One region of the Cellvibrio sp. pealriver genome, then DNA from elsewhere that is predicted to be linked to it. Evidence: predicted binding sites of a transcription regulator. Region 1 holds the regulator's gene; each other region holds the start of a gene.
What was found. The regulator sigma-54, encoded in region 1, starts transcription at its own class of promoters, with help from an activator protein. The targets are predictions, from matches to a motif close to TGGCACANNNNTTGCNNT.
Positions count from the first base shown of each region.

Region 2: a site for sigma-54 is predicted at 2,763-2,780, ahead of glgC (glucose-1-phosphate adenylyltransferase). Genes of this name have one in related genera too.
Region 3: a site for sigma-54 is predicted at 1,857-1,874, ahead of VC28_RS16095 (PEP-CTERM sorting domain-containing protein). Genes of this name have one in related genera too.

Region 1 covers NZ_KQ236688.1:2,389,178-2,397,208, forward strand. Annotated here, with positions in the region: gene lptC (LPS export ABC transporter periplasmic protein LptC) at 1-219, shown strand, start outside; gene lptA (lipopolysaccharide transport periplasmic protein LptA) at 266-754, shown strand; gene lptB (LPS export ABC transporter ATP-binding protein) at 754-1,479, shown strand; gene VC28_RS10410 (RNA polymerase factor sigma-54) at 1,684-3,348, shown strand; gene hpf (ribosome hibernation-promoting factor, HPF/YfiA family) at 3,483-3,773, shown strand; gene ptsN (PTS IIA-like nitrogen regulatory protein PtsN) at 3,868-4,317, shown strand; gene rapZ (RNase adapter RapZ) at 4,329-5,198, shown strand; gene VC28_RS10430 (HPr family phosphocarrier protein) at 5,230-5,502, shown strand; gene yjgA (ribosome biogenesis factor YjgA) at 5,604-6,122, shown strand; gene VC28_RS10440 (YhdP family protein) at 6,170-8,031, opposite strand, start outside.
Region 2 covers NZ_KQ236688.1:1,237,108-1,245,138, reverse strand. Annotated here, with positions in the region: gene VC28_RS05180 (glycoside hydrolase family 57 protein) at 1-1,435, opposite strand, end outside; gene glgC (glucose-1-phosphate adenylyltransferase) at 1,428-2,693, opposite strand; gene glgB (1,4-alpha-glucan branching protein GlgB) at 3,074-5,281, shown strand; gene glgA (glycogen synthase GlgA) at 5,318-6,760, shown strand; gene VC28_RS05155 (ABC transporter ATP-binding protein) at 6,868-8,031, opposite strand, start outside.
Region 3 covers NZ_KQ236688.1:3,682,100-3,690,130, reverse strand. Annotated here, with positions in the region: gene VC28_RS16105 (glycosyltransferase family 2 protein) at 1-609, opposite strand, end outside; gene VC28_RS16100 (glycosyltransferase) at 661-1,797, shown strand; gene VC28_RS16095 (PEP-CTERM sorting domain-containing protein) at 1,932-2,549, shown strand; gene VC28_RS16090 (glycosyltransferase family 2 protein) at 2,723-3,652, shown strand; gene VC28_RS16085 (glycosyltransferase family 4 protein) at 3,634-4,779, shown strand; gene VC28_RS16080 (glycosyltransferase family 4 protein) at 4,769-6,010, shown strand; gene VC28_RS16075 (ABC transporter ATP-binding protein) at 6,040-7,836, shown strand; gene VC28_RS16070 (phenylacetate--CoA ligase family protein) at 7,928-8,031, shown strand, end outside.

The sequences.
Region 1 (8,031 bases):
AACGTGCTCATCCAACAGCAAACGCCCACCCAGGGCTTGATACAAATCACCACCAGTGAGCTGCAAGTGCGCGCCAGTGAACAATTCGCGGAAACCGACAAAGCTGTTAAGATGCGCAGCGCCAAAGGTCAGATAGATGCACTAGGTATGGATGCCGACCTGGCGCAAAGTCGGCTTCAGTTAAGATCCCAGGTTAAGGCAGTTTATGATCCCCGCTAAATTACGCTATTGGTTATCTCCTTTGACGCTCATGTTGGCGGCAATAATGTCCCCAACCACAAGCCTCGCATTACCCAGCGACAAAAACGAAACCATCCGCGGCTCTGCTGATAACCTCACGGTAGACCAGAAGAACGGAGTGGCGACCTACACTGGCTCGGTCAAAATCCAGCAAGGGTCACTTATCATTTCCGCCGATTCTATTGTGATTCACACCAATCCCGACAGCAGCGTCGAAAAGATGATTGCAACAGGCAATCCGGCACGCTTTCAGCAACAACCGGAAAAAGACCAAGGCATAGTGACTGCCGCCGCCAAGCAAATTACCTACACCCCCAGCAATGAACATCTGGTACTGATTGAAGATGCCTCTGTTGAGCAAAACGGTGCGGTAATGAGCGGCCCACACATTGATTACGATTTAGTCAAAGAAGTAATGAAAGCCGCAGGTAACAACAACAGTAGCGGCGGTGAGGGGCAGCGCATCGAAATTGTGATCCCACCCAAAGCCGGAAAAGCCGAGGATGCGCAGTAATGCCCAGTTTGCACGCACGCCATCTCGCCAAAAGCTACAAAAAACGCAAAGTGGTTATTGATGTATCCATCACGGTGGAAAGTGGCAGCATCGTCGGATTGCTTGGCCCCAACGGCGCAGGAAAAACCACCTGTTTTTATATGATCGCTGGTTTGGTGCCTGCCGATAACGGCACCGTATTGATTGACGAGCGAGATATAACCCAACTGCCCATTCATGGACGCGCCCGTGCAGGTATTGGCTATCTCCCGCAAGAGGCGTCTATTTTCCGTAAGCTGAGCGTGGCGGATAACATCATGGCAATTCTTGAGACCCGTAAGGATCTCAACCGCCAGCAGCGTGATGAAAAACTGGAATCACTGCTCAACGAATTTCATATCACCCATATCCGCGATAGCCTGGGTATGGCCCTCTCCGGCGGTGAGCGCCGCCGCGTGGAGATTGCCCGCGCACTGGCGACAGATCCGCAATTTATCCTGCTCGATGAACCTTTCGCCGGTGTTGATCCTATTTCGGTCAATGACATCAAAGAGATTGTCCGTCACTTGAAAGACCGTGGGATTGGCGTACTGATTACCGACCACAATGTGCGCGAAACACTGGATATCTGCGAAACAGCTTATATCGTCAGTGAAGGGCACATCATCGCCGAAGGTGATGCTGAAACTGTGCTGAGCAATAACAAAGTGCGCGAAGTGTATCTGGGCGAGCATTTCCGCCTCTAAACCCTACTTTCAGACGGGATTTCCGGTGTTACAAACTGCCCATTCCCTGCGCGTTTAGTCACACACAAACAACTTGACAAGTAACATTCTTTATACATTAGGCATAAAGCTTGCTTAAGCTTGTTGCTTGAGGCGCAAACCCTGACTAAACTCCACGTATACCGATGTTTTTCATCCTGCGTTTAAGGGTTTGTCGTCCGTACAATGAAGCAATCTCTCCAGCTCAAACTCGGCCAACAGCTGACCATGACCCCACAGTTGCAACAGGCAATCCGCTTGTTACAACTATCAACTCTGGATCTGCAACAGGAGATCCAGGAAGCGCTCGATTCCAACCCCATGTTGGAGGTTGAGGATAGCTTCGATTCTCCCACGCAAAACAGTGACTACGAAGGCAGCGAACAAGACAAAGCGGATTATGACCGCCAGCTGGAAATTGCAGCAGAAAGCGGTACCGATAACAGCGCAGAGTTTACTGCCAGCGACAATTTCTCCGCGAGCACCGATAACTACGCTGATAGTTACAACAACGACAATAACTACAATGAAAGCGATAGTTTTGGTGAAAGCGACACTTTCAGGGAAAGTGAATCCATAGGCGATACCGATGTTTATGGTGAAGGGGAAAGTTTTAGCGCCGATAGCGGTGACTGGAGCGACTCTATTCCCAGCGACCTTCCCGTGGATACAAGCTGGGATGATGTCTATCAAGCCTCATCCAGCAGCAGCTCCAGCAATTACGACAACGAAGATAGCGACTTTGAAAGCCGCCGTGCTGCCACTGACTCCCTCTACGATCATTTGATGTGGCAACTTAACCTGACCCCTATGTCAGACAGGGATCGCATTCTGGCTATGGCCATCATCGATGCAGTGGAGCCCAGCGGCATGCTCTCCATCAGTATCGAGGAAATCTTTGAAGGGATGGGTAGCGATCTCGATGACCTGGAACTGGACGAAGTTGTTGCCGTACAAAAACTCTTGCAACAATTTGACCCATGTGGTGTGTGCAGCCAGAACCTGTCCGAATGCCTGTTGGTACAACTGCAGCAGTTTGATCCAAAAACGCCATTGCTTGATTCGGCAAAATTAATCGTCAAACAATATTTGCCGGTGCTAGGCAGCCGCGACTACCGGCAATTGATGCGCCGCACCAAGCTAAAGGAAGCTGAGTTAAGTCAGGCGATTGCCCTGATCCAGAGTTTGAATCCGCGTCCGGGCGATATTATTGCCAGTGGCGACACCGAATATGTTGTGCCCGATGTATTTGTAGAAAAACGCGATGGCCGCTGGATTGTGGAGCTGAATCCGGATATTGCGCCGCGTTTGCGTATCAATGCTGATTACGCCTCTATGGTAAAGCGTGCCGACTCCAGCAGCGACAACACCTTCCTCAAAGACAATTTACAGGAAGCCCGTTGGTTCCTGAAAAGTTTGCAAAGCCGCAACGAGACCTTACTCAAGGTGGCAAGTTGTATTGTTGAAAAACAGCGTGGCTTTCTGGATTACGGTCCTGAGGCGATGAAACCGCTGGTGTTGCACGATATTGCTGAAATTGTAGAAATGCACGAGTCCACTATTTCACGTGTCACCACACAAAAATACATGCATACCCCGCAGGGTATTTTTGAGCTGAAATACTTTTTCTCCAGCCATGTCAGTACCGACAGCGGCGGAGAATGTTCTTCAACAGCAATCCGCGCCATCATCAAAAAACTGGTCAGCGCGGAAAATCCAAAAAAACCGTTGAGTGATAGCAAAATTACCGACTTGCTCGCCGAGCAAGGTATACAAGTCGCGCGCCGTACTATTGCCAAATATCGCGAATCGCTCAACATTCCACCATCGAATGAGCGCAAAACAATTTAACCTGATGCAGATGATCACATTGGGAACTTACTGAAAAGTTTCAGGTACATTTAATAGTTCGGACAAAAAATTCATGGATGTAATGCGAGGTTACCTAACCGTAACCGTTTTGTTTCTAGCGAGAGGAAGTATCTATGCAAATAAATATCAGCGGTCATCACGTAGAAGTTACCGATTCAATGAGAGATTACGTTTCCAGCAAACTGGAGCGCTTGAGCAACCATCATGACCGCATTACGAGTACCCATGTCATACTCTCGGTAGATAAACTGATCCAAAAAGCAGAGGCCACTATTCATGTCAGTGGTAAAGATTTATTCGCCGATGCAACTCATGAAGATTTATATGCTGCCATCGATGCCTTGGCCGACAAGCTCGATCGCCAATTAATTAAACACAAAGAGAAAATGCGCAGCCATCGCTAGGGCGATGCGTGCACTGACGTTAACCATATGATGCGCACTGGTTGCTTTGGCACCAGTCGCCATCGATCAGGGAGATGCCCAGCATCACTTTTTTATGCAAATCCAATCCCTCATCAGCCCCGGCCGCACACTCTGCGGCGTAGACGGTGGCAGTAAAAAACGCGCGCTGGAGTTACTTGCCAACACCATCGCCCAAGACATTCCCGATATCGATGCTGACGAATTGTTCCGCCGGTTAATTGGACGCGAGCGACTTGGCTCCACAGGTATTGGTCACGGGATCGCCATTCCACATTGTCGTGTTGAAAACTGTAGCGGCACAGTGGGCGCATTGATCACCCTTGCCGATCCTATCGACTTTGATGCAATCGACTCCCAACCTGTCGATATTCTATTTGCCATGCTGGTGCCGGAAGATGCGCACAGCGAACATCTGCAAACCCTCGCAGCACTGGCAGCAGCACTGAATAATGCGGATTACCGCCAGCGTTTGCGCGCCGCATCCAGCAATGAAGCGCTCTTCCAAGCAGCCTTAATGACGTAAGCGGGTTCAATATGCATCTGGTAATTGTCAGCGGCCTTTCAGGTTCAGGCAAAAGTACAGCACTCCATGTTCTTGAGGATGTGGGGTTTAACTGTATCGACAACCTTCCCGTCAGCCTGCTACCTGCGCTCGTTGCGCAAATCCAGATTCACAAAGATGACCAACATCGCTTTGCGATTGGCATAGATGTGCGCAATGCCTGGCAGGACTTGGCCATGTTCCCGCAGATGATCAGCACTCTGAAGGAAGCACACCTGCCCTTTCGCACACTTTTCCTGGATTCACAGCCATCGGTATTGATCCAACGCTTCAGTGAAACCCGGCGCAAGCATCCACTGTCTGACAAACACACCAGTTTGGCAGAGGCAATTAATGCCGAGCAGCAATTATTGGAGCCCATCCGCGATTGTGCGGATCAGGTGATCGACACCAGTCATTTAAACCTTCACGAATTGCGCGATCTGGTCAAAGAACGAGTCGTTGGTCGTAGCGAATCCACCATGGCAATTTTGTTTGAATCCTTCGGTTTCAAACACGGTGTGCCAGTAAACGCCGACCTGGTATTTGATGCACGCTGCCTGCCCAATCCGCATTGGAAACCGACTTTGCGGCCACAAACCGGGCAAGATCCTGACGTTATTGAATTTTTGGAGGAGCAGGTAACCGTTAAGGAGATGTATGAAGACATCGAACATTACCTGACGCGCTGGTTACCGCGCTATCAATCCAATAACCGCAGCTACATTACGATTGCGATTGGCTGTACCGGCGGGCAGCACCGCTCGGTTTATCTGGCAGAGCGACTGCAAAAGCATTTCGACAAAAGCTTCCACGATGTACAAGTGCGTCATCGCGATATCAACAAGCACAAGAAACACTAAAACTTTCAAGAACCAAACACAGACCCCGGCAATGTTTACTGACACTCTCGACATTATTAACAAGCGCGGCCTTCATGCCCGTGCCGCCGCCAAGCTCGCTACGCTGGCCAACCAATTTCAGGCCAAAATCATGGCGCGAGTGGGGGAAGGCAATTGGGCGGATGCCAAAAGCGTAATGTCATTGATGCTGCTTGCCGCCAGCTGTGGAACCTGCTTGCAAGTCAGCGCCGAAGGCGATGATGCAGAAGCAGCAATGAATGCGATACGCGCACTGATTGCAGATCGCTTTGAAGAAGGCGAATAAATCACCTATTGTTTAACAAATAGCCACGCAGAGGTTGTTGTTCGGCAGCAACTCCTCTAAGCTGCGCGCCCTTTTATTGATTCAACCGCGACCGCATTACCATGGTTTACAACTACGACGATATCAACCCAGATGATTACATCCTGAGCAAATCGCAGGTCAAGCGCGATATGCATGCGCTGCAAGCATTGGGTGAAAGTTTCATCAATATGAATGAAAAGCAGCTGGCACAGCTTCCCTTAAGTGAGGAGCTATTGGATGCCATCTATCTCGCACGCAAAATGCCACTTAAGGATGCGCGCCGCCGCCAGATCCAGTACATCGGCAGGCTGATGCGCGAAGGCAATCACGAAGAAATCCAGGCTGCGGTCGATAAAATGCAAAACCGCAGCGACCAGTACGTACATCGCCAACATCAAGTTGAACGCTACCGCGATCTGTTAATCGAAGGCGATAAGCAAATTTTCCAGACATTGGTGACATCCTGCCCAGGTATTGATGTGCAGCACCTGCGCCAGTTGATCCGCAGTGCGCAAAAAGAGCGCGAAGAAAACAAGCCACCAGCGAGTGCGCGCAAATTGTTTGGCTTTATCCGCGACCAACTGGAAAAACAGGATTAGTGATTTGTCTAACTGACATTCAAAAATAAAGGCACCTGAGGGTGCCTTTATTTTTGAATACTGGGATCATCGGGAGTGCGCAGATTGTTCGTCTCAGGTGGTTTTTGTTCTTCTTTTTTGACACTGTCACGCAGGCTTTGCTCACTCTCAAACAGTCGGTTAAAGCGCATCTTGGGATCATCCCAACTGCCTTTAATGGTGTAACTGACACTTGTCGCCTGATCGACCTGCTTTTTGAATAGTTTACTGACAATGTAAATCCCAGCCGCTGCAGGCAAGCCCGTCGCCAGTGCGGTGTAGAACGTCATGTTTCCTGCCACCGGTAAAGTCGCGACCAAACGGGTATTCAGGGTTTCATCGCGTAGATTAATACTCCCAGCCATTTGCATACCACTCGACGGGGTCTTCACCGCCAGAGGCTCTTCAAAAACCAAAACGCCCTGATTGAAACGTACTTTGCCGTTGACGTGATCGTAAGCAAGCCCGCTCTTGTAAAGATCAGAAAAATCAAACCTGAGCCGCCGCGCCAGAGTGTCAAAGTTGAGAATCGACATCAGGCGCAATATGCCATCGCCAGCACTGGCATCCCGTTTGAAGCTGCCCTCTTCAATCTGGATCGTCATTTCACCGCCAAGATTGACCAGTGCAAAATCCTGTGGCGAACCGGGCCAAAATAAATCAGCTTGGTAATGTGCTTTTTTACTTTCCAAGGTGTCCGGTTTATCCCAGGCACGCAGCACTTCGGCCATATTGCCAGCACTCAGGCTGCCAATAAATCGTGTTTGCACCCCCACAGGGGTGTGTTGCCAGATTAACTTGGCACCTTCCGCAGTATTGTCGATACTGCCTATTGTCACTCCACGAATACTGCCGCGGATGTTATCAATTACCGCCCCTTTGGCATCCGGACGCACCCGCAAGGACCAGTTGCCGTAATTGTTGCCATCCATAAACAAGGCTTTGAGGGTGATATCAGCAAGCGGAAGTTTACGAGGATCCAGAACCTCTTTTGGGGTTTCCGCTTTTGGCTCTACCGCGGGTGCCTCAAGATCGCCGACAGCGCTATTGGCATTGCTCGCCAAACCAAGTGCTTCGCGGCTCAGGGAGAGCCGTTCAAGATCAATTTTCAAGGGTACAAATTGGTTATTCGGCACCATCACCTGACCAGCAAGAACCGCATTGTCTAGCTGCAGCTCCCAACCTGCAGGCACAGGCGATGCGATAACATTCAGGTTTTCCAGCACAACCGCACCCAATTTGTACTGACCCAACATCAGTTCCGCACGAAAGGGCAATCCAGCCACTTGTCCAGCCGTATCATCAGCCGGCGCTACTGCGGCAGAGGAATCCTGCCCATAGGCAACCGCGGGCGCTAAACGCTTGGTGTAAGTCTGATAGCGTGCCTGCACTTTTTTCCAGACATCCAGATCAATGCCGGGCAAGAATCCAGACACCAGAAACTCAGGTTGATCACTGAGTTTGGCATCGCTAGCAAGAGCAATATTGGCATTCAGTAGGCGGTTATTTGTGCGCTCCAGCCGTAACAATGCCTGGACATCCGCGTTATAACGCACATCTATTTGCGCCTGTTTCTCTTGCAACCAAAATTTGAAATCCAGCGGGCGCTGTTCCTGCGCTGTTTTTCCGTAAGGCGCTGGAAGATCGATAGCAACGCCGGTGAGATTACTGCTGATACTGACCAGCGCAAGCGCCTGTTCGGTAAACGCATCTGCTGATACGGCAGGCTCTGATGTACTGGCTGTATCGGCTTCAGGATCAGTCGTGATTTTTGGGGGACGATGGAACAACTCTACCACCGCCTGATAAGGAAGCTGCCCGCTCATAAACAGCAATTCCGGGCGCTTACTCCACTGGGCAAGGTGATTAATGTCGGCTGCACCACGGATAT
Region 2 (8,031 bases), 1.2 Mb from region 1:
CGCACAACATATCCCAACCACGATTTTTATCTTTGTCGCCAATCCAGGTTGAGAATGTCCCGTAAACCCAGCTACCAGCAACAAGATGAGGCATGGCAATCGGTTTTGGATGATGTTGATCGAGAAATTCACTGTAGGTTGTCAGTTCAAGTTGCGGATGATCTGTTAAGCGCTGATAAAGCGTATGTAAAAAGTGATAGGCATTTTCAGGGAAATATTCCCATGCATTTTCTCCATCCATAATCACGGATATGACGGTATTTTTTGTATCGCCACTGGCGGTGGCGATATTCACCATATGATTAAGTAAATCCCCCACGGCATCATCGGAATGCCATGTTGCGTATTTGAAACCAATCAGATCAGACAAACCATCATCGCGGAAAAACGTATTCAATTTTACTTGTGCGAATTCATACGCACTATGTAAAGATTGATTAGTACTTTTGATATTCTGTGCAATTTCCTGATTCTCGGGAGCACGTAAACTATTATGCAGTACGGAATCTCCTGTTGCTGCCCAATCGAATTTAGCTTCTTTTAATAATTTAAGTGTCTCATCACTTAGTGAGCCTTCCGATGCCCAGCAGCCGCGGGGGCGTTTACCAAAATATTGTTCAAATGTTTTGATGCCCTCGTGTAAATGCCATTTGGCGCGATTGCGACCATCAGGATAAAAACTGGCATTCGGCAAAGTGACATCAGGCATAGCTTCTTTCGCGCTATTCAAATCAATAAGTAACGGAACAATCGGGTGCGCATAAGGACTCATGCATAACTCAATTTGTCCAGCTTCTGCCAATTTGCGATAGCGCGGGCCAATGGAGGCAACGAGCTCACCAATAATGCCCAATAATTCGCGGCGATCATCCATGGTGAAATTACGTTCTTTATTTTGCAGTGCCTGTATTCGGGCATCATTACGGCGCGGAATTTCTGCAATCCAACTCAAGTGATACCACACGCACAAATCAATCAGAAATTGCTCATTGAGATAGCGACTGACGAATGCTTTTTCTTTGAATAGATCAACAATATTGGCTAATTCAAGATAGGCGGGAAAACGTTCAATCATTCGTTGGCGATTTGCACGTAAGTATTTATTTGCCAAATCAACAAACGCCATGGTTCCCGGTTCGGGCAATACCGAGTCAGTTAAGGATGCCAAAACAGCATCCTTAATTTTTCCTTTGCCGGCCAAATGCGCTGCAATTTGCTGCGCGTAATCATCCAGCTGCTCCAATAATATAGGAGCAAAATTGACAACGGCTTTTACTGCTGGCTGCGCCTCAATATGCGCTGCCATATCGACATAATCTTTAATAGCGTGAAGATACGTCCATGGAAAATAATATTCCCCTGTCACAATATCGCGATAATCTGGTTGATGCATATGCCAGAGAAAGACGACCTTCGTTTTGCCATTATTAGCCATTGACTTCATCCTGTCCTAACATGTCGGGAGTGACTAAAACGACACCTTTGGGTGAAACGTGAAAGCGTTTTTTATCCTCTTCCAAATCGTAACCAATAACAGTGCCTTCCGGGATTTTGCAGCGGCGATCTATCAGTGCTTTGCGGATTTTGCAGCGACGCCCTACTTCTACACTGGGAAACAAAACAGAATCTTCAATTTCGCAATAAGAATGTACACGTACGCGTGGGAATAAAAGAGAATGCTTAACAGCAGAACCAGAAATAATGCAGCCGCCAGCAATTAATGAATCCACCGCATAACCGCGACGCCCTTCATCGTTAAAAACAAATTTTGCCGGCGCAACTTGTTCCTGATAAGTCCAGATGGGCCAAGCTGCATCATACAAATCCAACTCCGGTGTAATGCCAGTTAATTCGAGATTGGCCTCCCATAGCGAGTCAACAGTACCCACATCGCGCCAGTATGCATCGCCACCGGAAACCGGATCGCGAAATGGAAACGCAGTAACACGGTGGGTTTTAATCATGGAAGGAATAATATCTTTTCCAAAATCATGCGATGAATTTGGATTGTCACGATCTTTTAATAATTCGCGGAACAATACTTTGGTACTGAAAACATAGATCCCCATCGATGCCAGCGCTTTATCGGGCTTGCCTGGCATGGATTCAGGATTAGCCGGTTTCTCTGTAAATTTTACGATGCGGTAATCCTTGTCCATATCCATCACGCCAAATGCGTGAGCAATTTCCAAGGGAACTTCAATACACCCAACAGTAATGTCTGCACCACGCTCTACGTGTGCAGCAATCATAGTGCCGTAATCCATTTTATAAACATGGTCGCCAGCAAGGATGAGCACATACTCAGGATTGTGACGACGGATAATATCGATATTTTGCAAAACAGCATCGGCGGTGCCGACATACCAGGATTCGCTCAAGCGTTGCTGCGCAGGTAATAGTTCAACAAACTCGCCTAATTCCCCGCCCAAAAATCCCCAACCGCGTTGAACATGGCGATCAAGGGAGTGGGATTTATATTGGGTTAGAACACTAATACGACGAATGCCTGAATTGACACAATTTGAAAGAGGGAAATCGATAATGCGAAACTTTCCACCAAAATGTACTGCTGGCTTTGCCCGCCAATCTGTCAACTGATGTAACCGGGAACCTCGTCCACCGGCGAGAATAACAGCAAGAGTTTCACGAGTAAGACGACTAACAAAACGACCTGAGGTGGGTGTACTCATTACAACGTATTCCTTATGGCTATTGTGTGAAAACAACAAAGAAATTTGTGTCAGTGTTATGACAAGATTGGAGCAATATCAGTGCCAATAAATTGATCTTGCTCAAATCCTTACCAACTACAAATAATTTATGGTGCATTCAATTGCGGTTTTGCTGCCCGCTTTAAATGCAAAATTAAGTGTAGTCTCAAGTTTGGCACCGAATCTGCAAATATCTTCAAACTGATTCTTTTTTTGTAAAAAAATGGTGCAACAAAATGAGGTGATAATGGCTAAGCTAGTAGAACCCAGCGACATGACGATTTTATGTAGCCCAAAAAGTGGGCACGCCTGAAAATTGCGAAATTTCGTGCCAAATAATCCACTAAGGAATCGATTGAATGTTGAATGCCAAACAGGACACCCCTTTATCCCACGAGATGCTGCGCATAGTGACTGCCACACACCATGACCCTTTTGAAGTTCTTGGCCGTCATCCCCTGGGGGCTGCCGCAACAGCCGCAGCCGACACGAGAATCCGCGTCTTTCTACCCGGCGCACGAACAGCTGCGCTCGTCATCAATCAGCAACTACACGCATTGAAACGTATTGAGGGGACCGATTTTTTTGAATGGCAGGGGTTGGCAAAGATCCTGCCCACACACTACCAAGTGCAATGGTTCGATCGCCACAATCAGATGCACACTGAATTTGACCCCTACTGTTTTGCACCACAATTGGGCGATGTAGACATGCACCTGTTTGCAGAAGGTCAACATTGGAACATCTACCAGCATTTGGGGGCGCATCCCCGTGTTGTGGACGGGATCGAAGGCGTGCTGTTCGCAACATGGGCTCCAAATGCAGAGCGGATCAGTGTAGTAGGTGATTTCAATGATTGGGATGGCCGTCAGCATTGTCTGCGTGTTCGCGGTGGTAGTGGCCTTTGGGAGATTTTTATTCCCGGGTTAACAGCCGGTGCCCTGTATAAGTTTGAAATTCGCAATCGCGCTACCGGAGCGGTATTCCTGAAATCAGATCCTTACGGGCAAGCGTTTGAAATGCGCCCGCAAACGAGTTCAATCATCCAGGCTCCATCGACTTATGAATGGTCTGATAACGATTGGATGGATAAGCGTGCCCACTGGGATTGGCAGTCGTCCCCGGTCTCTATTTACGAAATGCATTTGGGTTCATGGCGCCGCGGTTGGGCTGGCGAGTTCATGAACTACCGCGAACTCGCACACCAACTGGTGGATTACATCAAACCACTCGGGTTTACCCATATTGAAATTATGCCGGTAAGCGAACATCCCTTGGATGATTCATGGGGTTACCAAACAACCGGTTATTACGCGCCTACAAGCCGATTTGGGACACCGGATGATTTTCGCTACTTTGTTGATTATCTCCATCAACATCACATTGGCATTATTCTGGATTGGGTGCCGGCACACTTTCCTAAAGACGCTCATGCCCTCGCCCGCTTTGATGGTTCCGCGCTGTATGAACATGAAGATCCACGTCTGGGTGAGCACCGTGACTGGGGCACCTTGATTTATAACTATGGCCGCAACGAAGTCCGCAACTTCTTATTGGCCAACGCCCTTTTCTGGTTAAAGGAATACCACATTGATGGTTTACGTGTGGATGCAGTGGCATCCATGTTACATCTTGATTATTCACGTGAGCCGGGCGAATGGATTCCTAATATCCATGGCGGCAATGAAAATCTGGAGGCAATGACGTTCCTGCAAAAATTAAATGAAGTGTGCCATGGCATGCATCCGGGTGCGCTTGTCATCGCAGAGGAATCCACAGCATGGCCACAAGTGACCCGTCCAACATGGGTCGGAGGGTTAGGGTTTTCCATGAAATGGAATATGGGCTGGATGCACGACACGCTCGAATACATCAGCAAAGATCCTATTCATCGTCAATATCATCACAATCAATTAACCTTCGGCATGATGTACGCATTTACTGAAAACTTTATGCTGCCTTTTTCGCACGACGAAGTAGTTCATGGCAAAGGCAGCATGATCAATAAAATGCCGGGTGATGATTGGCAAAAGTTCGCGAATTTGCGCTTGCTGTACACTTATCTCTATACCTATCCGGGGACAAAATTATTATTTATGGGAAGTGAGTTTGCGCAATGGAGTGAGTGGGCGCAGAGCCGTTCGCTGGATTGGCATTTGCTCGATCATGAGCCGCACCGCGGCTTACAAGCATTGGTAAAAGATCTTAATCACTGTTACACCAATATCCCTTCGCTTTATCAACGCAATTTCCGTGGTGATGGATTTGAATGGATTGATTGCCATGACAGCACGCAATCTATAGTTAGCTACATCCGCAAAAGTGATCACGAATTTACGATTGTGATTTTGAATTTTACACCAGTCACACGTAGTAACTATCGCATCGGCGTACCTGTTGCTGGCTCATACCATGAAATTCTGAATTCTGATTCCAGCTTTTATGGTGGAAGTAATTGGGGCAATAGCAATCCGATTTTTTCACAGGCTGTACCTTGGATGAACCATGCCCAATCTTTGGAAATTAATCTTCCACCCCTTGGTGCATTGATTTTGAAATTGGTTTGAATTGTAATTTTTGATTAGTAACGACAAGGATCACTTATGCAGAAAATTCTATTTGCAACCAGTGAAGTTTATCCACTGATAAAAACTGGAGGGCTTGCTGATGTTTCTGCAAGTTTGCCTCGTGCTCTATTGAAACTTGGATACGATGTAAAAATCTTGCTGCCTGCGTACGCCAGCGTATTGGAAAAAACCACAGAAAAAAGCCTTAAATCCATTGCACAGTTTGAGCTTGAAGGGAACCGGATTAACATTAAACAAACACGCTTGCCGGGAACGAGAGTGACTGTTTGGTTGGTTGATATTTCTGAATTTTCAGAGCGGGCAGGAAACCCTTATTGTGGACCTGATGGCAATGATTGGTACGATAACCATAAGCGTTTTTATTTATTCGCTAAAGTTGCAGAGCTCATTGCACTAAACCAGGTTAACCTGAATTGGCAGCCTGATATTGTGCACTGCAATGACTGGCAGACAGGCTTAATACCTGCATTATTGTCCTTACACCAACAGCGTCCTGCCACTGTGTTTACTATTCATAATCTCGCATACCGTGGTTTATTTTCTTATCAGGCATTTGCTGAACTCAATTTGCCCGATACATTTTGGCACCATGAGCGTATAGAGTTTTATGGGCAGATGTCTTTCATTAAAGGTGGATTGGTATTTGCTGATTACATAACAACCGTAAGCCCGAGTTATGCAAAAGAAATACAACAACCAGAATTTGGTTATGGCCTTGAAGGCCTGCTTCAATACCGTAACGAGGCACTCGCGGGGATATTAAATGGAATTGATTGCGATGAGTGGAACCCTGGTAATGACCCTCATCTCGCTGCTACTTACAACCGTCGAACACTGTCCAATAAAACCAAAAACAAATTGGCATTGCAAGAACGCATGGGGCTGACTGTTGATCACAGCATTCCTCTACTCGGTTTTGTTGGCCGTTTGGTAGACCAGAAAGGCGTAGATCTTATTCTTTCACAAATGAGCCACTTGCTGACATCTAATTTTCAATTGGTCATTTTAGGAAGCGGGTTTCCTCATTATGAACAAACGTTGAAAAATATTGCTATGCAGAACCCGCATAAAGTCGCGGTATATGTTGGTTATGACGAAGCTTTGGCGCATCAGATTGAGGCTGGATGCGATATGTTTTTAATGCCATCTATTTTTGAACCTTGTGGATTAAATCAAATGTATAGCCTGCGCTATGGAACATTACCTATTGTGCATGCTGTAGGCGGTTTGCGTGACACAGTGGTTGAGCGGCAAGCCGATGGTATGACAGCAGATGAAAATGGATTTGTATTTCACAAACCTGAAGGCAAAGAATTGCTCGCTGCAATAGAGCGAGCAACAAAGGCTTATGAACAACCCGATGTGTGGAAAAAAATGCAACTCAATGCTATGGGCAAGGATTTTTCGTGGGAAAACAGTGCAAAATCGTACGGTAAAATCTATACGCAAATAACATGAAATCAGATGCTTCAAATATTATCAGGAAGAAATTTGAAGCATTTTTAATCTTTTCTTTAATTTTTTCTCTCAAAAATAAGGCGATTGAAAACACCTTACTTAAAAAATTAGAGCTTTGGAATTGCCGCCAATAATTGGCGGGTATACTCCTGCTGTGGAGCAGAAAATAATTGCTCTGTATCGCCCTCTTCTACTAATTTTCCATGTTGCATGACTACAATGCGGTCACATAAATAGCGCACGACTGACATATCGTGTGAAATAAACAGCATGGTTAAATTATGTTTTTGGGTTAATTCCAGCAGCAAGGCAAGTATTTGTGCACGAATAGTAACATCCAATGCGGATACAGGCTCATCTGCAATAATGAGTTTTGGCTTTAATGCGATTGCACGGGCAATAGCGATACGCTGGCGCTGCCCTCCTGAAAACTCATGGGGATATTTCTGTATGAAGCGGCGATCTAATCCAACATCGTCCATGAGTGCATTGACTTTACCCAGTACCGTATCTTTTGTAGCAATACCATGAACTAATAATGGCTCGGCTAATGTATCGAATACTGTCATGCGAGGGTTTAATGATGCATAAGGATCCTGAAAAATCATTTGCACATCACGTCGAGTTTTCTTCATGTGAGGTTCGTCTAATTCGAGCAAATTCACGCCATTAAAAAGAATTTCCCCTTCTTGTGCATCAACTAAACGTATTATGCTTCTACCAAGAGTTGACTTGCCCGACCCGGACTCCCCAACCAGACCCAAAATTTCACCATGGCGAATACTAAGACTGACGCTCTCCACACCTCTGGAAAATTTTTTGACTCTATTAAAAAAACTACCTGAATGAGAGGAGAATCCAACCTTTAGATTTTTAACGTCAACTAAAGGTTCAGCATCGGAAAGTGCCGCACTGGCAACAGGTTTGGCTGTGGTCAGTACAGCTTTGAGTAATTTTTGCGTGTATGCCTGGGTAGGCGTATGAAAAATATCAGCAGATTTTCCTTGTTCTATCAGCCGCCCCTTTTCCATTACCAGTACATGGTCTGCCATTTGTGCAGCAACGCCTAAATCATGAGTAATAAAAATAACGGCAAGCTGACGTGTTTTTTGCAAATTTTTTATGAGATCAAGAATTTGTGCTTGTACCGTAACATCCAAGGCAGTGGTCGGCTCGTCAGCAATCAATATTTCAGGCTCTGCAAGCAGTGCCATTGCTATCATTACGCGCTGCCGCATACCACCTGAAAACTCATGCGGATATTGGTCAAT
Region 3 (8,031 bases), 1.3 Mb from region 1:
AAAAAAAGAACCACTTAGACCAACCAATCCAGCCAATCGGGATTCTTGCTGCCGCAGCCACATTTCATATTTTACATATGCGCCCTCACCAGCCACCGTGCCATTCTGACTAATGAAGCGATCCTCACTGGACACAGCTCCTACACTAGGATCATTAAAATAAGCGACTAACTTTTTAATCGCATCGGCAGGAATTTCTGTTGCAACATCACTAAACACCAAAATTTCGCCGCTCGCCTTTTCAATAGCGCACTGCTGAGCATGCTCCTTACCTAAACGCTCTGGCGCACGCACCAAACGCACACCCCGATCAGCATATTCACGCACAATTTCATCAGTAGCATCAGAAGAACAATCGGAAGCAACAATAATTTCAAATGCCGATGCATCAAATTCTAATTGCAAACTGTTCTCTATTTTTGCCCTTACCCTCAACTCTTCATTATACGCAGTCACAATTAATGAAACACTGGCAGCTGTCGATGAAGAGACTACTGCAGCATTGGTTTTCACGCCCTTCCTTGCCACCAACACGCGTAACACCAGCGGATAAATAAAATAACTATAAAGCGCCGCGATACAAAACAACCAAAACAAAAATGTTAACATTTTAACCTCTGTAAACTATCCCTAACAAAATTCGCTGAAGACACCGACACCATGCAAAAACATGCAACCCCGCCGATTTTAACCCCACATATCAAGGTTTTGCACATCATTTCTGGTGACCTATGGGCTGGGGCAGAAGTTCAGGCATTTACACTTCTCTGCGCCCTTAAACATCATTGCGACCTACATGTTGTGTTAATGAACAATGGTGAGCTTGCAAACAAACTTAAACACGCAAACATTTCTATCGAAATTATTGATGAACAGCATATATCCGGCATTGGTATTATCGGCAGGCTTATCAAAGTGATAAAAGCTGTAAACCCGGATGTGATTCACACCCATCGCCAAAAAGAAAACATATTGGCAAGTATTGCCAATCTCGCAGCCAACCTCTTTCCCTGGCGACGAATCACATCACTGCGCACAACCCATGGAGCCCCCGAACACAAACCGCAAGGTTTGAAACGCCTGATTGTCTGGCTAGATGACCTCACCGGAAAATATGCCCAGGATGCTGTCATAGCAGTATCAAAAGATCTCGCGCACAAGCTTACCGATAGATTTCCACCCAAACACATACACATTATCGAAAACGGCATCGACAACCGCTCGCTTGCCGCGCTAACACCAGCCTCCGATATCCGCACACAGGCAGAAGAGCACATTCATATCGGTATCGTCGGACGCCTGGAGCCTGTCAAGCGGGTCGACCTGTTTATACAAACCGCCAGCCAGCTCCTACACTCACATCCAAAATATAAATTGAAATTTCACGTTATCGGTGATGGGAAGCTAAAAAACGAGCTAACCATTCAAGCGCAGCAGCTGGGCCTTGGCGAAGCGATGATCTTTCACGGCCACAGAACCGATTCAACAGCAGCCATTGCAGCACTAGACATTATTGTGATGTGCTCTGATCATGAGGGAACCCCCATGACAGCACTGGAGACACTTGCGCTAGGCAAACCGCTGGTTGCTCACAGTGTAGGGGGACTACGTGAAGTTCTCGCTGATTACCCTCAGTTACTGGTCACTGAGCACAGCGTGAATGGCTATAGCGAAACTCTGTTACAGCTATTTGAACACCCCATCAAAACCCAACTCAACACCACTTATACCAGCGAGGAAAATGCCCGACGCACACTACAGCTTTATTTCGAGCTTAACCATAGAAATGTCGAATAGCTTTACACCACCAAATTAAATCAATACACAAGCAATTGATTAAAAAGGATTTTGTGATGTGGCACAGGTTATGCATTAGCCTCGCTAACGACCCAGGTTGGTCGCCAAACACTCACTTATCATGGAGATAGACAATGAAACTTATTAGCAAGCTTTTCGCCGCAAGTGCACTGTTCGCAGCTGCACAAGCAAACGCACTCATTATCGATTTCGGTTCAGCAGCCTGGACTCCAGCTGCTAACAACCAACCAAGCCACACCGTCGGCGGCGTTACTGCTATCGCAGGCCCAGCTGGTTCACTGTTATTCGCCGCTGACCCTCAAGACGGTTTGGGCGTTGTTGGCGGTGAAATTGATGAAATTGATCGCGCTGAATACATCAGAATTTTGTTTGCAAGCCCAACCGCTCTGCAATCAATCAAAGTTACTGACCTGTTCAACAAGGACAATGAAGGCGGCGACGGCAGTGACCTCGTAAAAGGCGAGGTTGGCCATTTGTCACTGTGGTTTGGCGGCGTACAAGTTGCTCCAACCCTGACCTTCTACGGTATCAACTCATCACAAGCTAACGGCGAACAAACCTTCGTTGTTGGTGGCATCACTGTTGATGAAATCAAATTCTGGGCTGGCGGTGCAAGAGACGAATTCTCTGTTAAAGCACTGGAAGTTCCAGAACCAGGTATTTTTGCTCTGCTCGGTCTTGGCCTGATGGGTCTTGGATTGTCCCGTCGTCGTCAAGCTAAAAAAGCATAATTAGCTGCTTCGAAGAAAAAGGCACCCTTGGGTGCCTTTTTTTATTGTGTGGATTTGGCATTGCAACAAACTCTTATTAATCCCTGTGGTAGAATTCCCCGCCTCACAAATAACACTTTCGCATAAATATTAACGGCGAAAACTCAATAATGCCTACGCAGACGACCAGGGAAATGAAACCGCTTATCAGCATAGTGCTATGCACTTACAACAACGCCGATTCATTAGAAATCACCATGAATCAATTGGCGACTATGGATCAGCCTGAACCAGGCCTTATCGAAATAATTATTGTCGACAATAATTCGCCGGATCACACCGCACAGATCGCGCAACACTTTTCCACTCGACACCCGCATTTTCATTATTACTTTGAGCCTAAACAAGGGCTCTCGCACGCACGCAATACTGGCTTGGAGAAAGCCCAAGGCGAATATATTTTATTTACTGATGATGATGCAGATATTCCCGCTAATTGGACGAAAGAATATATCAACACCATCCGTAACTTATCGCCCGACTGCCTTTACAGCAAAATCAGTATTATTTGGGATAGACCAAAACCTTGGTGGTTTCTTCCTCAATATACACCCTGCTTTGTAGGGCTGGATTACGGTGACAGCCTACTCGAAATAAATGATATTCACCGTGAATTTTATGGAAAAAATTTTTGTGTGCGAAAAACGCTCTTGATTGAACTGGGAGGATTTGACCCCAATCTCGGCCGCCAAGGCAGCAAACTTGCTGCAGGTGAAGAAACTCTGCTCTATCGCAAAATGGTTTGGGCCAAAAACAAGGTAATTTACTTTCCATCCGCAGGCGTAGGCCACAGACTCAAAGAGCGCGAATACACCAGCGAAAATATTAAAAAACTCTTTGTTGATGGTGCACACTCGTCTTTTCATATAGCCAAATTGACTGCGCGCAAAAAATTGATGGGCAGACCTGTTCGCTTACTAATTGACGCACTAACCAATTCTTTCAGTGCCTCACTGAAATTTATATTCGCATTAGTAAAAATGGACAAAGCAGCGCGCTTCTATCACTACTTGTGTATCTGCAAAAATCTCACCCTGATAAAACTGTGGCTGAAATCGTCATGAAAGCGTCTGCACCTGCTATTTTGATTATGATCCACTGCGAGGAACACACCGGCTATGCGATCTCATCACTGGAACATGTATTTCATCAAGCTGCATTACGTGCCGGATTTTCAGAAGACCGTGTTTTTTGGTCCTTTAATGGATTAAAGGATAGTAAAACATCAAATAAAATCGATTGCGATTACCGCAAGCCCAATCCAGAGACACTCATTCCTTATTTGCGCAATAACAATATTCAAACTGTTATTGCATTCGATCTTGGCTATCCAGCTAACGTTATTCATTTATTAAAAGATAATGGTGTGAAAAAAATAATCTCCTACTGGGGTGCCAGTATGAGTGGGATTAATTCAGGCTTAAAACTCTGGCTAAAAAAAATAGAGTTTTTACTAAGAAAAAATAGACCGGATTTATTTGTTTTTGAATCAGAAGCCATGCGCCATACAGCCACTCACGGCAGGGGCGTTCCAAATCGCGCTACTCGAGTACTTTATTTAGGTGTAGACACTGAAAAATTTTACCCTGATTACGGCAAAAATTTTTATGCGCATCACACGCTGGGCATTCCAGAAAATCATCGTATTGTCTTTTATTCCGGTCACATGGAAGAACGCAAAGGTGTTAGGACAATTATCAAGGCTGCTCTTCACTTAGCCAGCCTAGGCCAGCTGAATAATATTCACTTTGTACTCTGCGGCAACAAAGGTGATGAAGCAAATACGTATACAGAGATGTTAACTGGCACGGCCGCAGAAGCCCATGTTACTTTTGCCGGCTATCGCAACGATATTGCTGCCTTAATGCGTAGCTCCACTATTGGCGTTATCGCCTCTACTGGTTGGGACTCGTTCACCATGTCCAGTGTAGAAATGATGGCTTCCGGACTGCCCTTGATCGTTTCTAATTTACAAGGTCTCTCTGAAACCATTGAAGATAATAAAAATGGGTTTCTTATTACCCCCGGTAATCATGTCGAGCTCGCAAAAAAAATAACGTCCTTGTGCGGCAACACTGCGCTCGCACAGGACTTCTCCAGAAGCTCCCGATTGCGCGCTGAAAATAACTTCTCTGTTTCAATGCAAATAGAAAAGATGGCAAATATCATCGGCGGGGCAAATGATGAATAAAAAAACAATTCTTATTTTTGATCAGGTTGAAACATCGGGCGGCTCAATTGCAAGAGCGGTAGATCTTGCCAATGAACTGCAAGAATTCCAATTTATTTTCATTAACTATCACCCACTTAAAGATCTATATAACAAACCGCTCTCCGGACATGTGACGGCGAAGCGTGTGTTTTCGTTTTACAACTACCAACGAAAAAGTGCCCATATCAAAGCACTTAAAGAACTCACCAGTAATAACTTAATGCGTTTCTTTGGTTTAAAGTTTATCGCTCTATTAGATCTACTCAACGAATACTCCGTTGTTATACAAACGCTAATGAAGACATTGTTTTTGAATATCGACTTAGTTCAAGCAAATGGAGGAGCTCATTTCCTGCCTTATAGATTAGCCACAATCAAAAAAGCTGCGTTGATTTACTATTTCCGTCACTTGGATGATTATCGCTGGGCAGAAGGGAAAATGCTGGGCCGGGCAAATGATTATATTTTTGTTAGTGCCAACTTAATGAAAGCGCATCTGGAATTGCTACAAACACTACCAAGAGATCGATGCCAAGTCGTCCACTCTCCCTTTGACTCTGAAAAAACTCTCGCCAAAACAACAGCATCTAACCTGAATTTTATACAAGAATTTAAGGCCAACGGATATCTTGTCATACTGCATGCGGCACGTATTTGTCACGACAAAGGTCAACATATTGCAATCGATGCAATCATCCAGCTTAAAGATAAACACCCCAAGATTGCACTGATATTAGCCGGCAGCTTTGAAGGCGATGAAGAGTATGAAAAAACATTAAGAGCAAAAATTCAGGAGCACCAACTCTCTGATCGAGTGCTGCTAGTTGGTCACAGAGATGATGTTTTACATTTATTGCACTACGCTGATATCGCACTACAAACACCGTTATGGTTTGAAGCATTGGGCGGATCTCTTATAGAAGCGATGCAATTAGGTGTGCTCACTGTCACTTCCGATACAGGAGGAACATCAGAAGCAGTTATTCACCAAAAAACAGGATTATTATATCCCCCAGGAGACACTGACGAATTGGTTAACCTGCTTAACCAGATTGCAGAAGGCAGCATAGATGCAAAAGCACTTGCACAAGCAGGTAAAGAGCATGCTTATAAAAACTGGGGAGCTGAGCTTATTCAGCAGAAAATGCGCACGATCTATTCCAATGCGATAGCGACTTTCGAAAAACAGAAATCCGATATTTCCCATTGATTTATATTCATAATGGACGCTGACTGTCTATGTACATCCTAAGCATCATCCGCAGTATTTACGCCGTTCTGAGCAGAGAAGAAAAAACAAAGATGCTGCTACTGCAGTTATTTTTTGCATTCTCTGCAATAGTGCAGGTAGTGGGGGTAGCTAGCGTAGCCCCTTTCGTTGGCATTATTTCAAATCCGGAAACCATACACACCAATAAAGTACTGTCCACTATTTATGATATTGGTAATTTTACGTCTGATAGTGAATTTATTCTCGGCTTCGCCTTGTTATCGATCGCAATGATTGTTGTTTCGAATGGTATCAGCGCATTTACGCTCTGGGTTCAACTACGCTTTTCTATTCGCTTAGGCAGTGATTTTCAATTTAAGATCTTCGAAAAATTTATCAACCGAGATTATTTATTTCATAAATCTACCAACTATAACAAACTCATCTCGACCATTTCTGCAGATGCACCTCGCTTTATTTATATGGTTCTACAACCCTATTTAATTATGTGCAGCCAGGCATTTGTCGCTCTTATTATTCTCGTCGGCCTTTTGTTTCTTGATCCTATTATTGCTATTGGATCAGCACTGCTTATTGGTGGAGCCTACTTGGGAACTTACTGGATCATTAAAAAGTCTCTCGCCAAGCACGGCGAGATCATTACTGAGCGCAACCGTTTAGTTCAGGCCATATTATCTGAATCATTTATTGGCATAAAAGATATAAAACTCAATAATCTCGAAAGTAAATATACTGAAAACTATCGCACCATTAATCGACGCGGCCTCGATTCAACTGCATATATTGCACTTTCCGGCGACCTTCCAAGATTTGCCATAGAAACCATTTCTTTCAGTGCAATTCTGTTATTCGCTATTTTGGTATTGTCCAGTAGCAATAGCGACAGCGTAGTTTCAATTTTGAGTATTTACGCCATTGCAGGTTATAAATTGTTACCCACAATGCAACAGATATATAAATCAATCTCAAGTATGAGTGCGAATGGCAGCGTAGTACTGAAATTGAAGTCTTATTTGGATGTGATAGTTGAAAAAAACATTCAGACAAAAGCAGAGCCAATGAAAAATGTTAGTTCAATAATATTAGAAAATATTTCTTATCAATACCCAAATACTAACAATCTCGCGCTGGACGATGTATCAATCAATTTTATACAAGGAAAATTAAATACGATTGCAGGGCCATCAGGTTCTGGAAAATCCACACTGGCTGATATTATTCTTGGATTGCTTCCACCAATTAGCGGACAAATAAAAGCAGGGGATCACAATATTCAAGGAGAACTATTGCCCGCCTACCAAGCAACGATTGGATATGTACCCCAGCACATTTTTATTCTGGACGATAATGTTATTGCTAACGTCGCTTTCGGCGTGGATAAACAAGATATAGATCTGGAAAAGGTCAAACAAGCACTCATTCACGCTAATGCAATGGAGTTTGTTGAAAAGTTACCGCAAGGGTTAGCAACAGGCCTTGGCCAAGATGGAAAACTACTGAGTGGCGGCCAACGTCAGCGTATAGGAATTGCCAGAGCGCTCTACCGCAACAATAAAGTGCTAGTACTGGATGAACCAACCAGCGCGCTTGACATAGAATCAGAACACGACTTGATGAATCTTTTAAATGAGCTCAAAAAAGAAGTGCTGATTATTGTCATTTCGCACCGACCTGCAGCAATCAAACTTTCAGACAAAATTTCTGTTATTGCAGAAGGTAAATTGATTGCGGACGGCTCTTATGAGCAACTGTTTGCAGAAAATGAGTATTTCAAATCAATGATTGAAAAAGGATTTATGATTTAGCATTACCACCAAAATTGCTACTAGTCAGAGCGGCATATTAGCTAGATTGATGCAACGCGACACTCTGAATTGTGAATAGTAAGGATTTCATATGCTACAAAACATCTATTTAAATCTTCCTCGAACAGCACAAAATATGTCATTAAGTATTTTCGGTGCGAAGTTATACAAAGAGAGATTTTCTGGCAATATTCC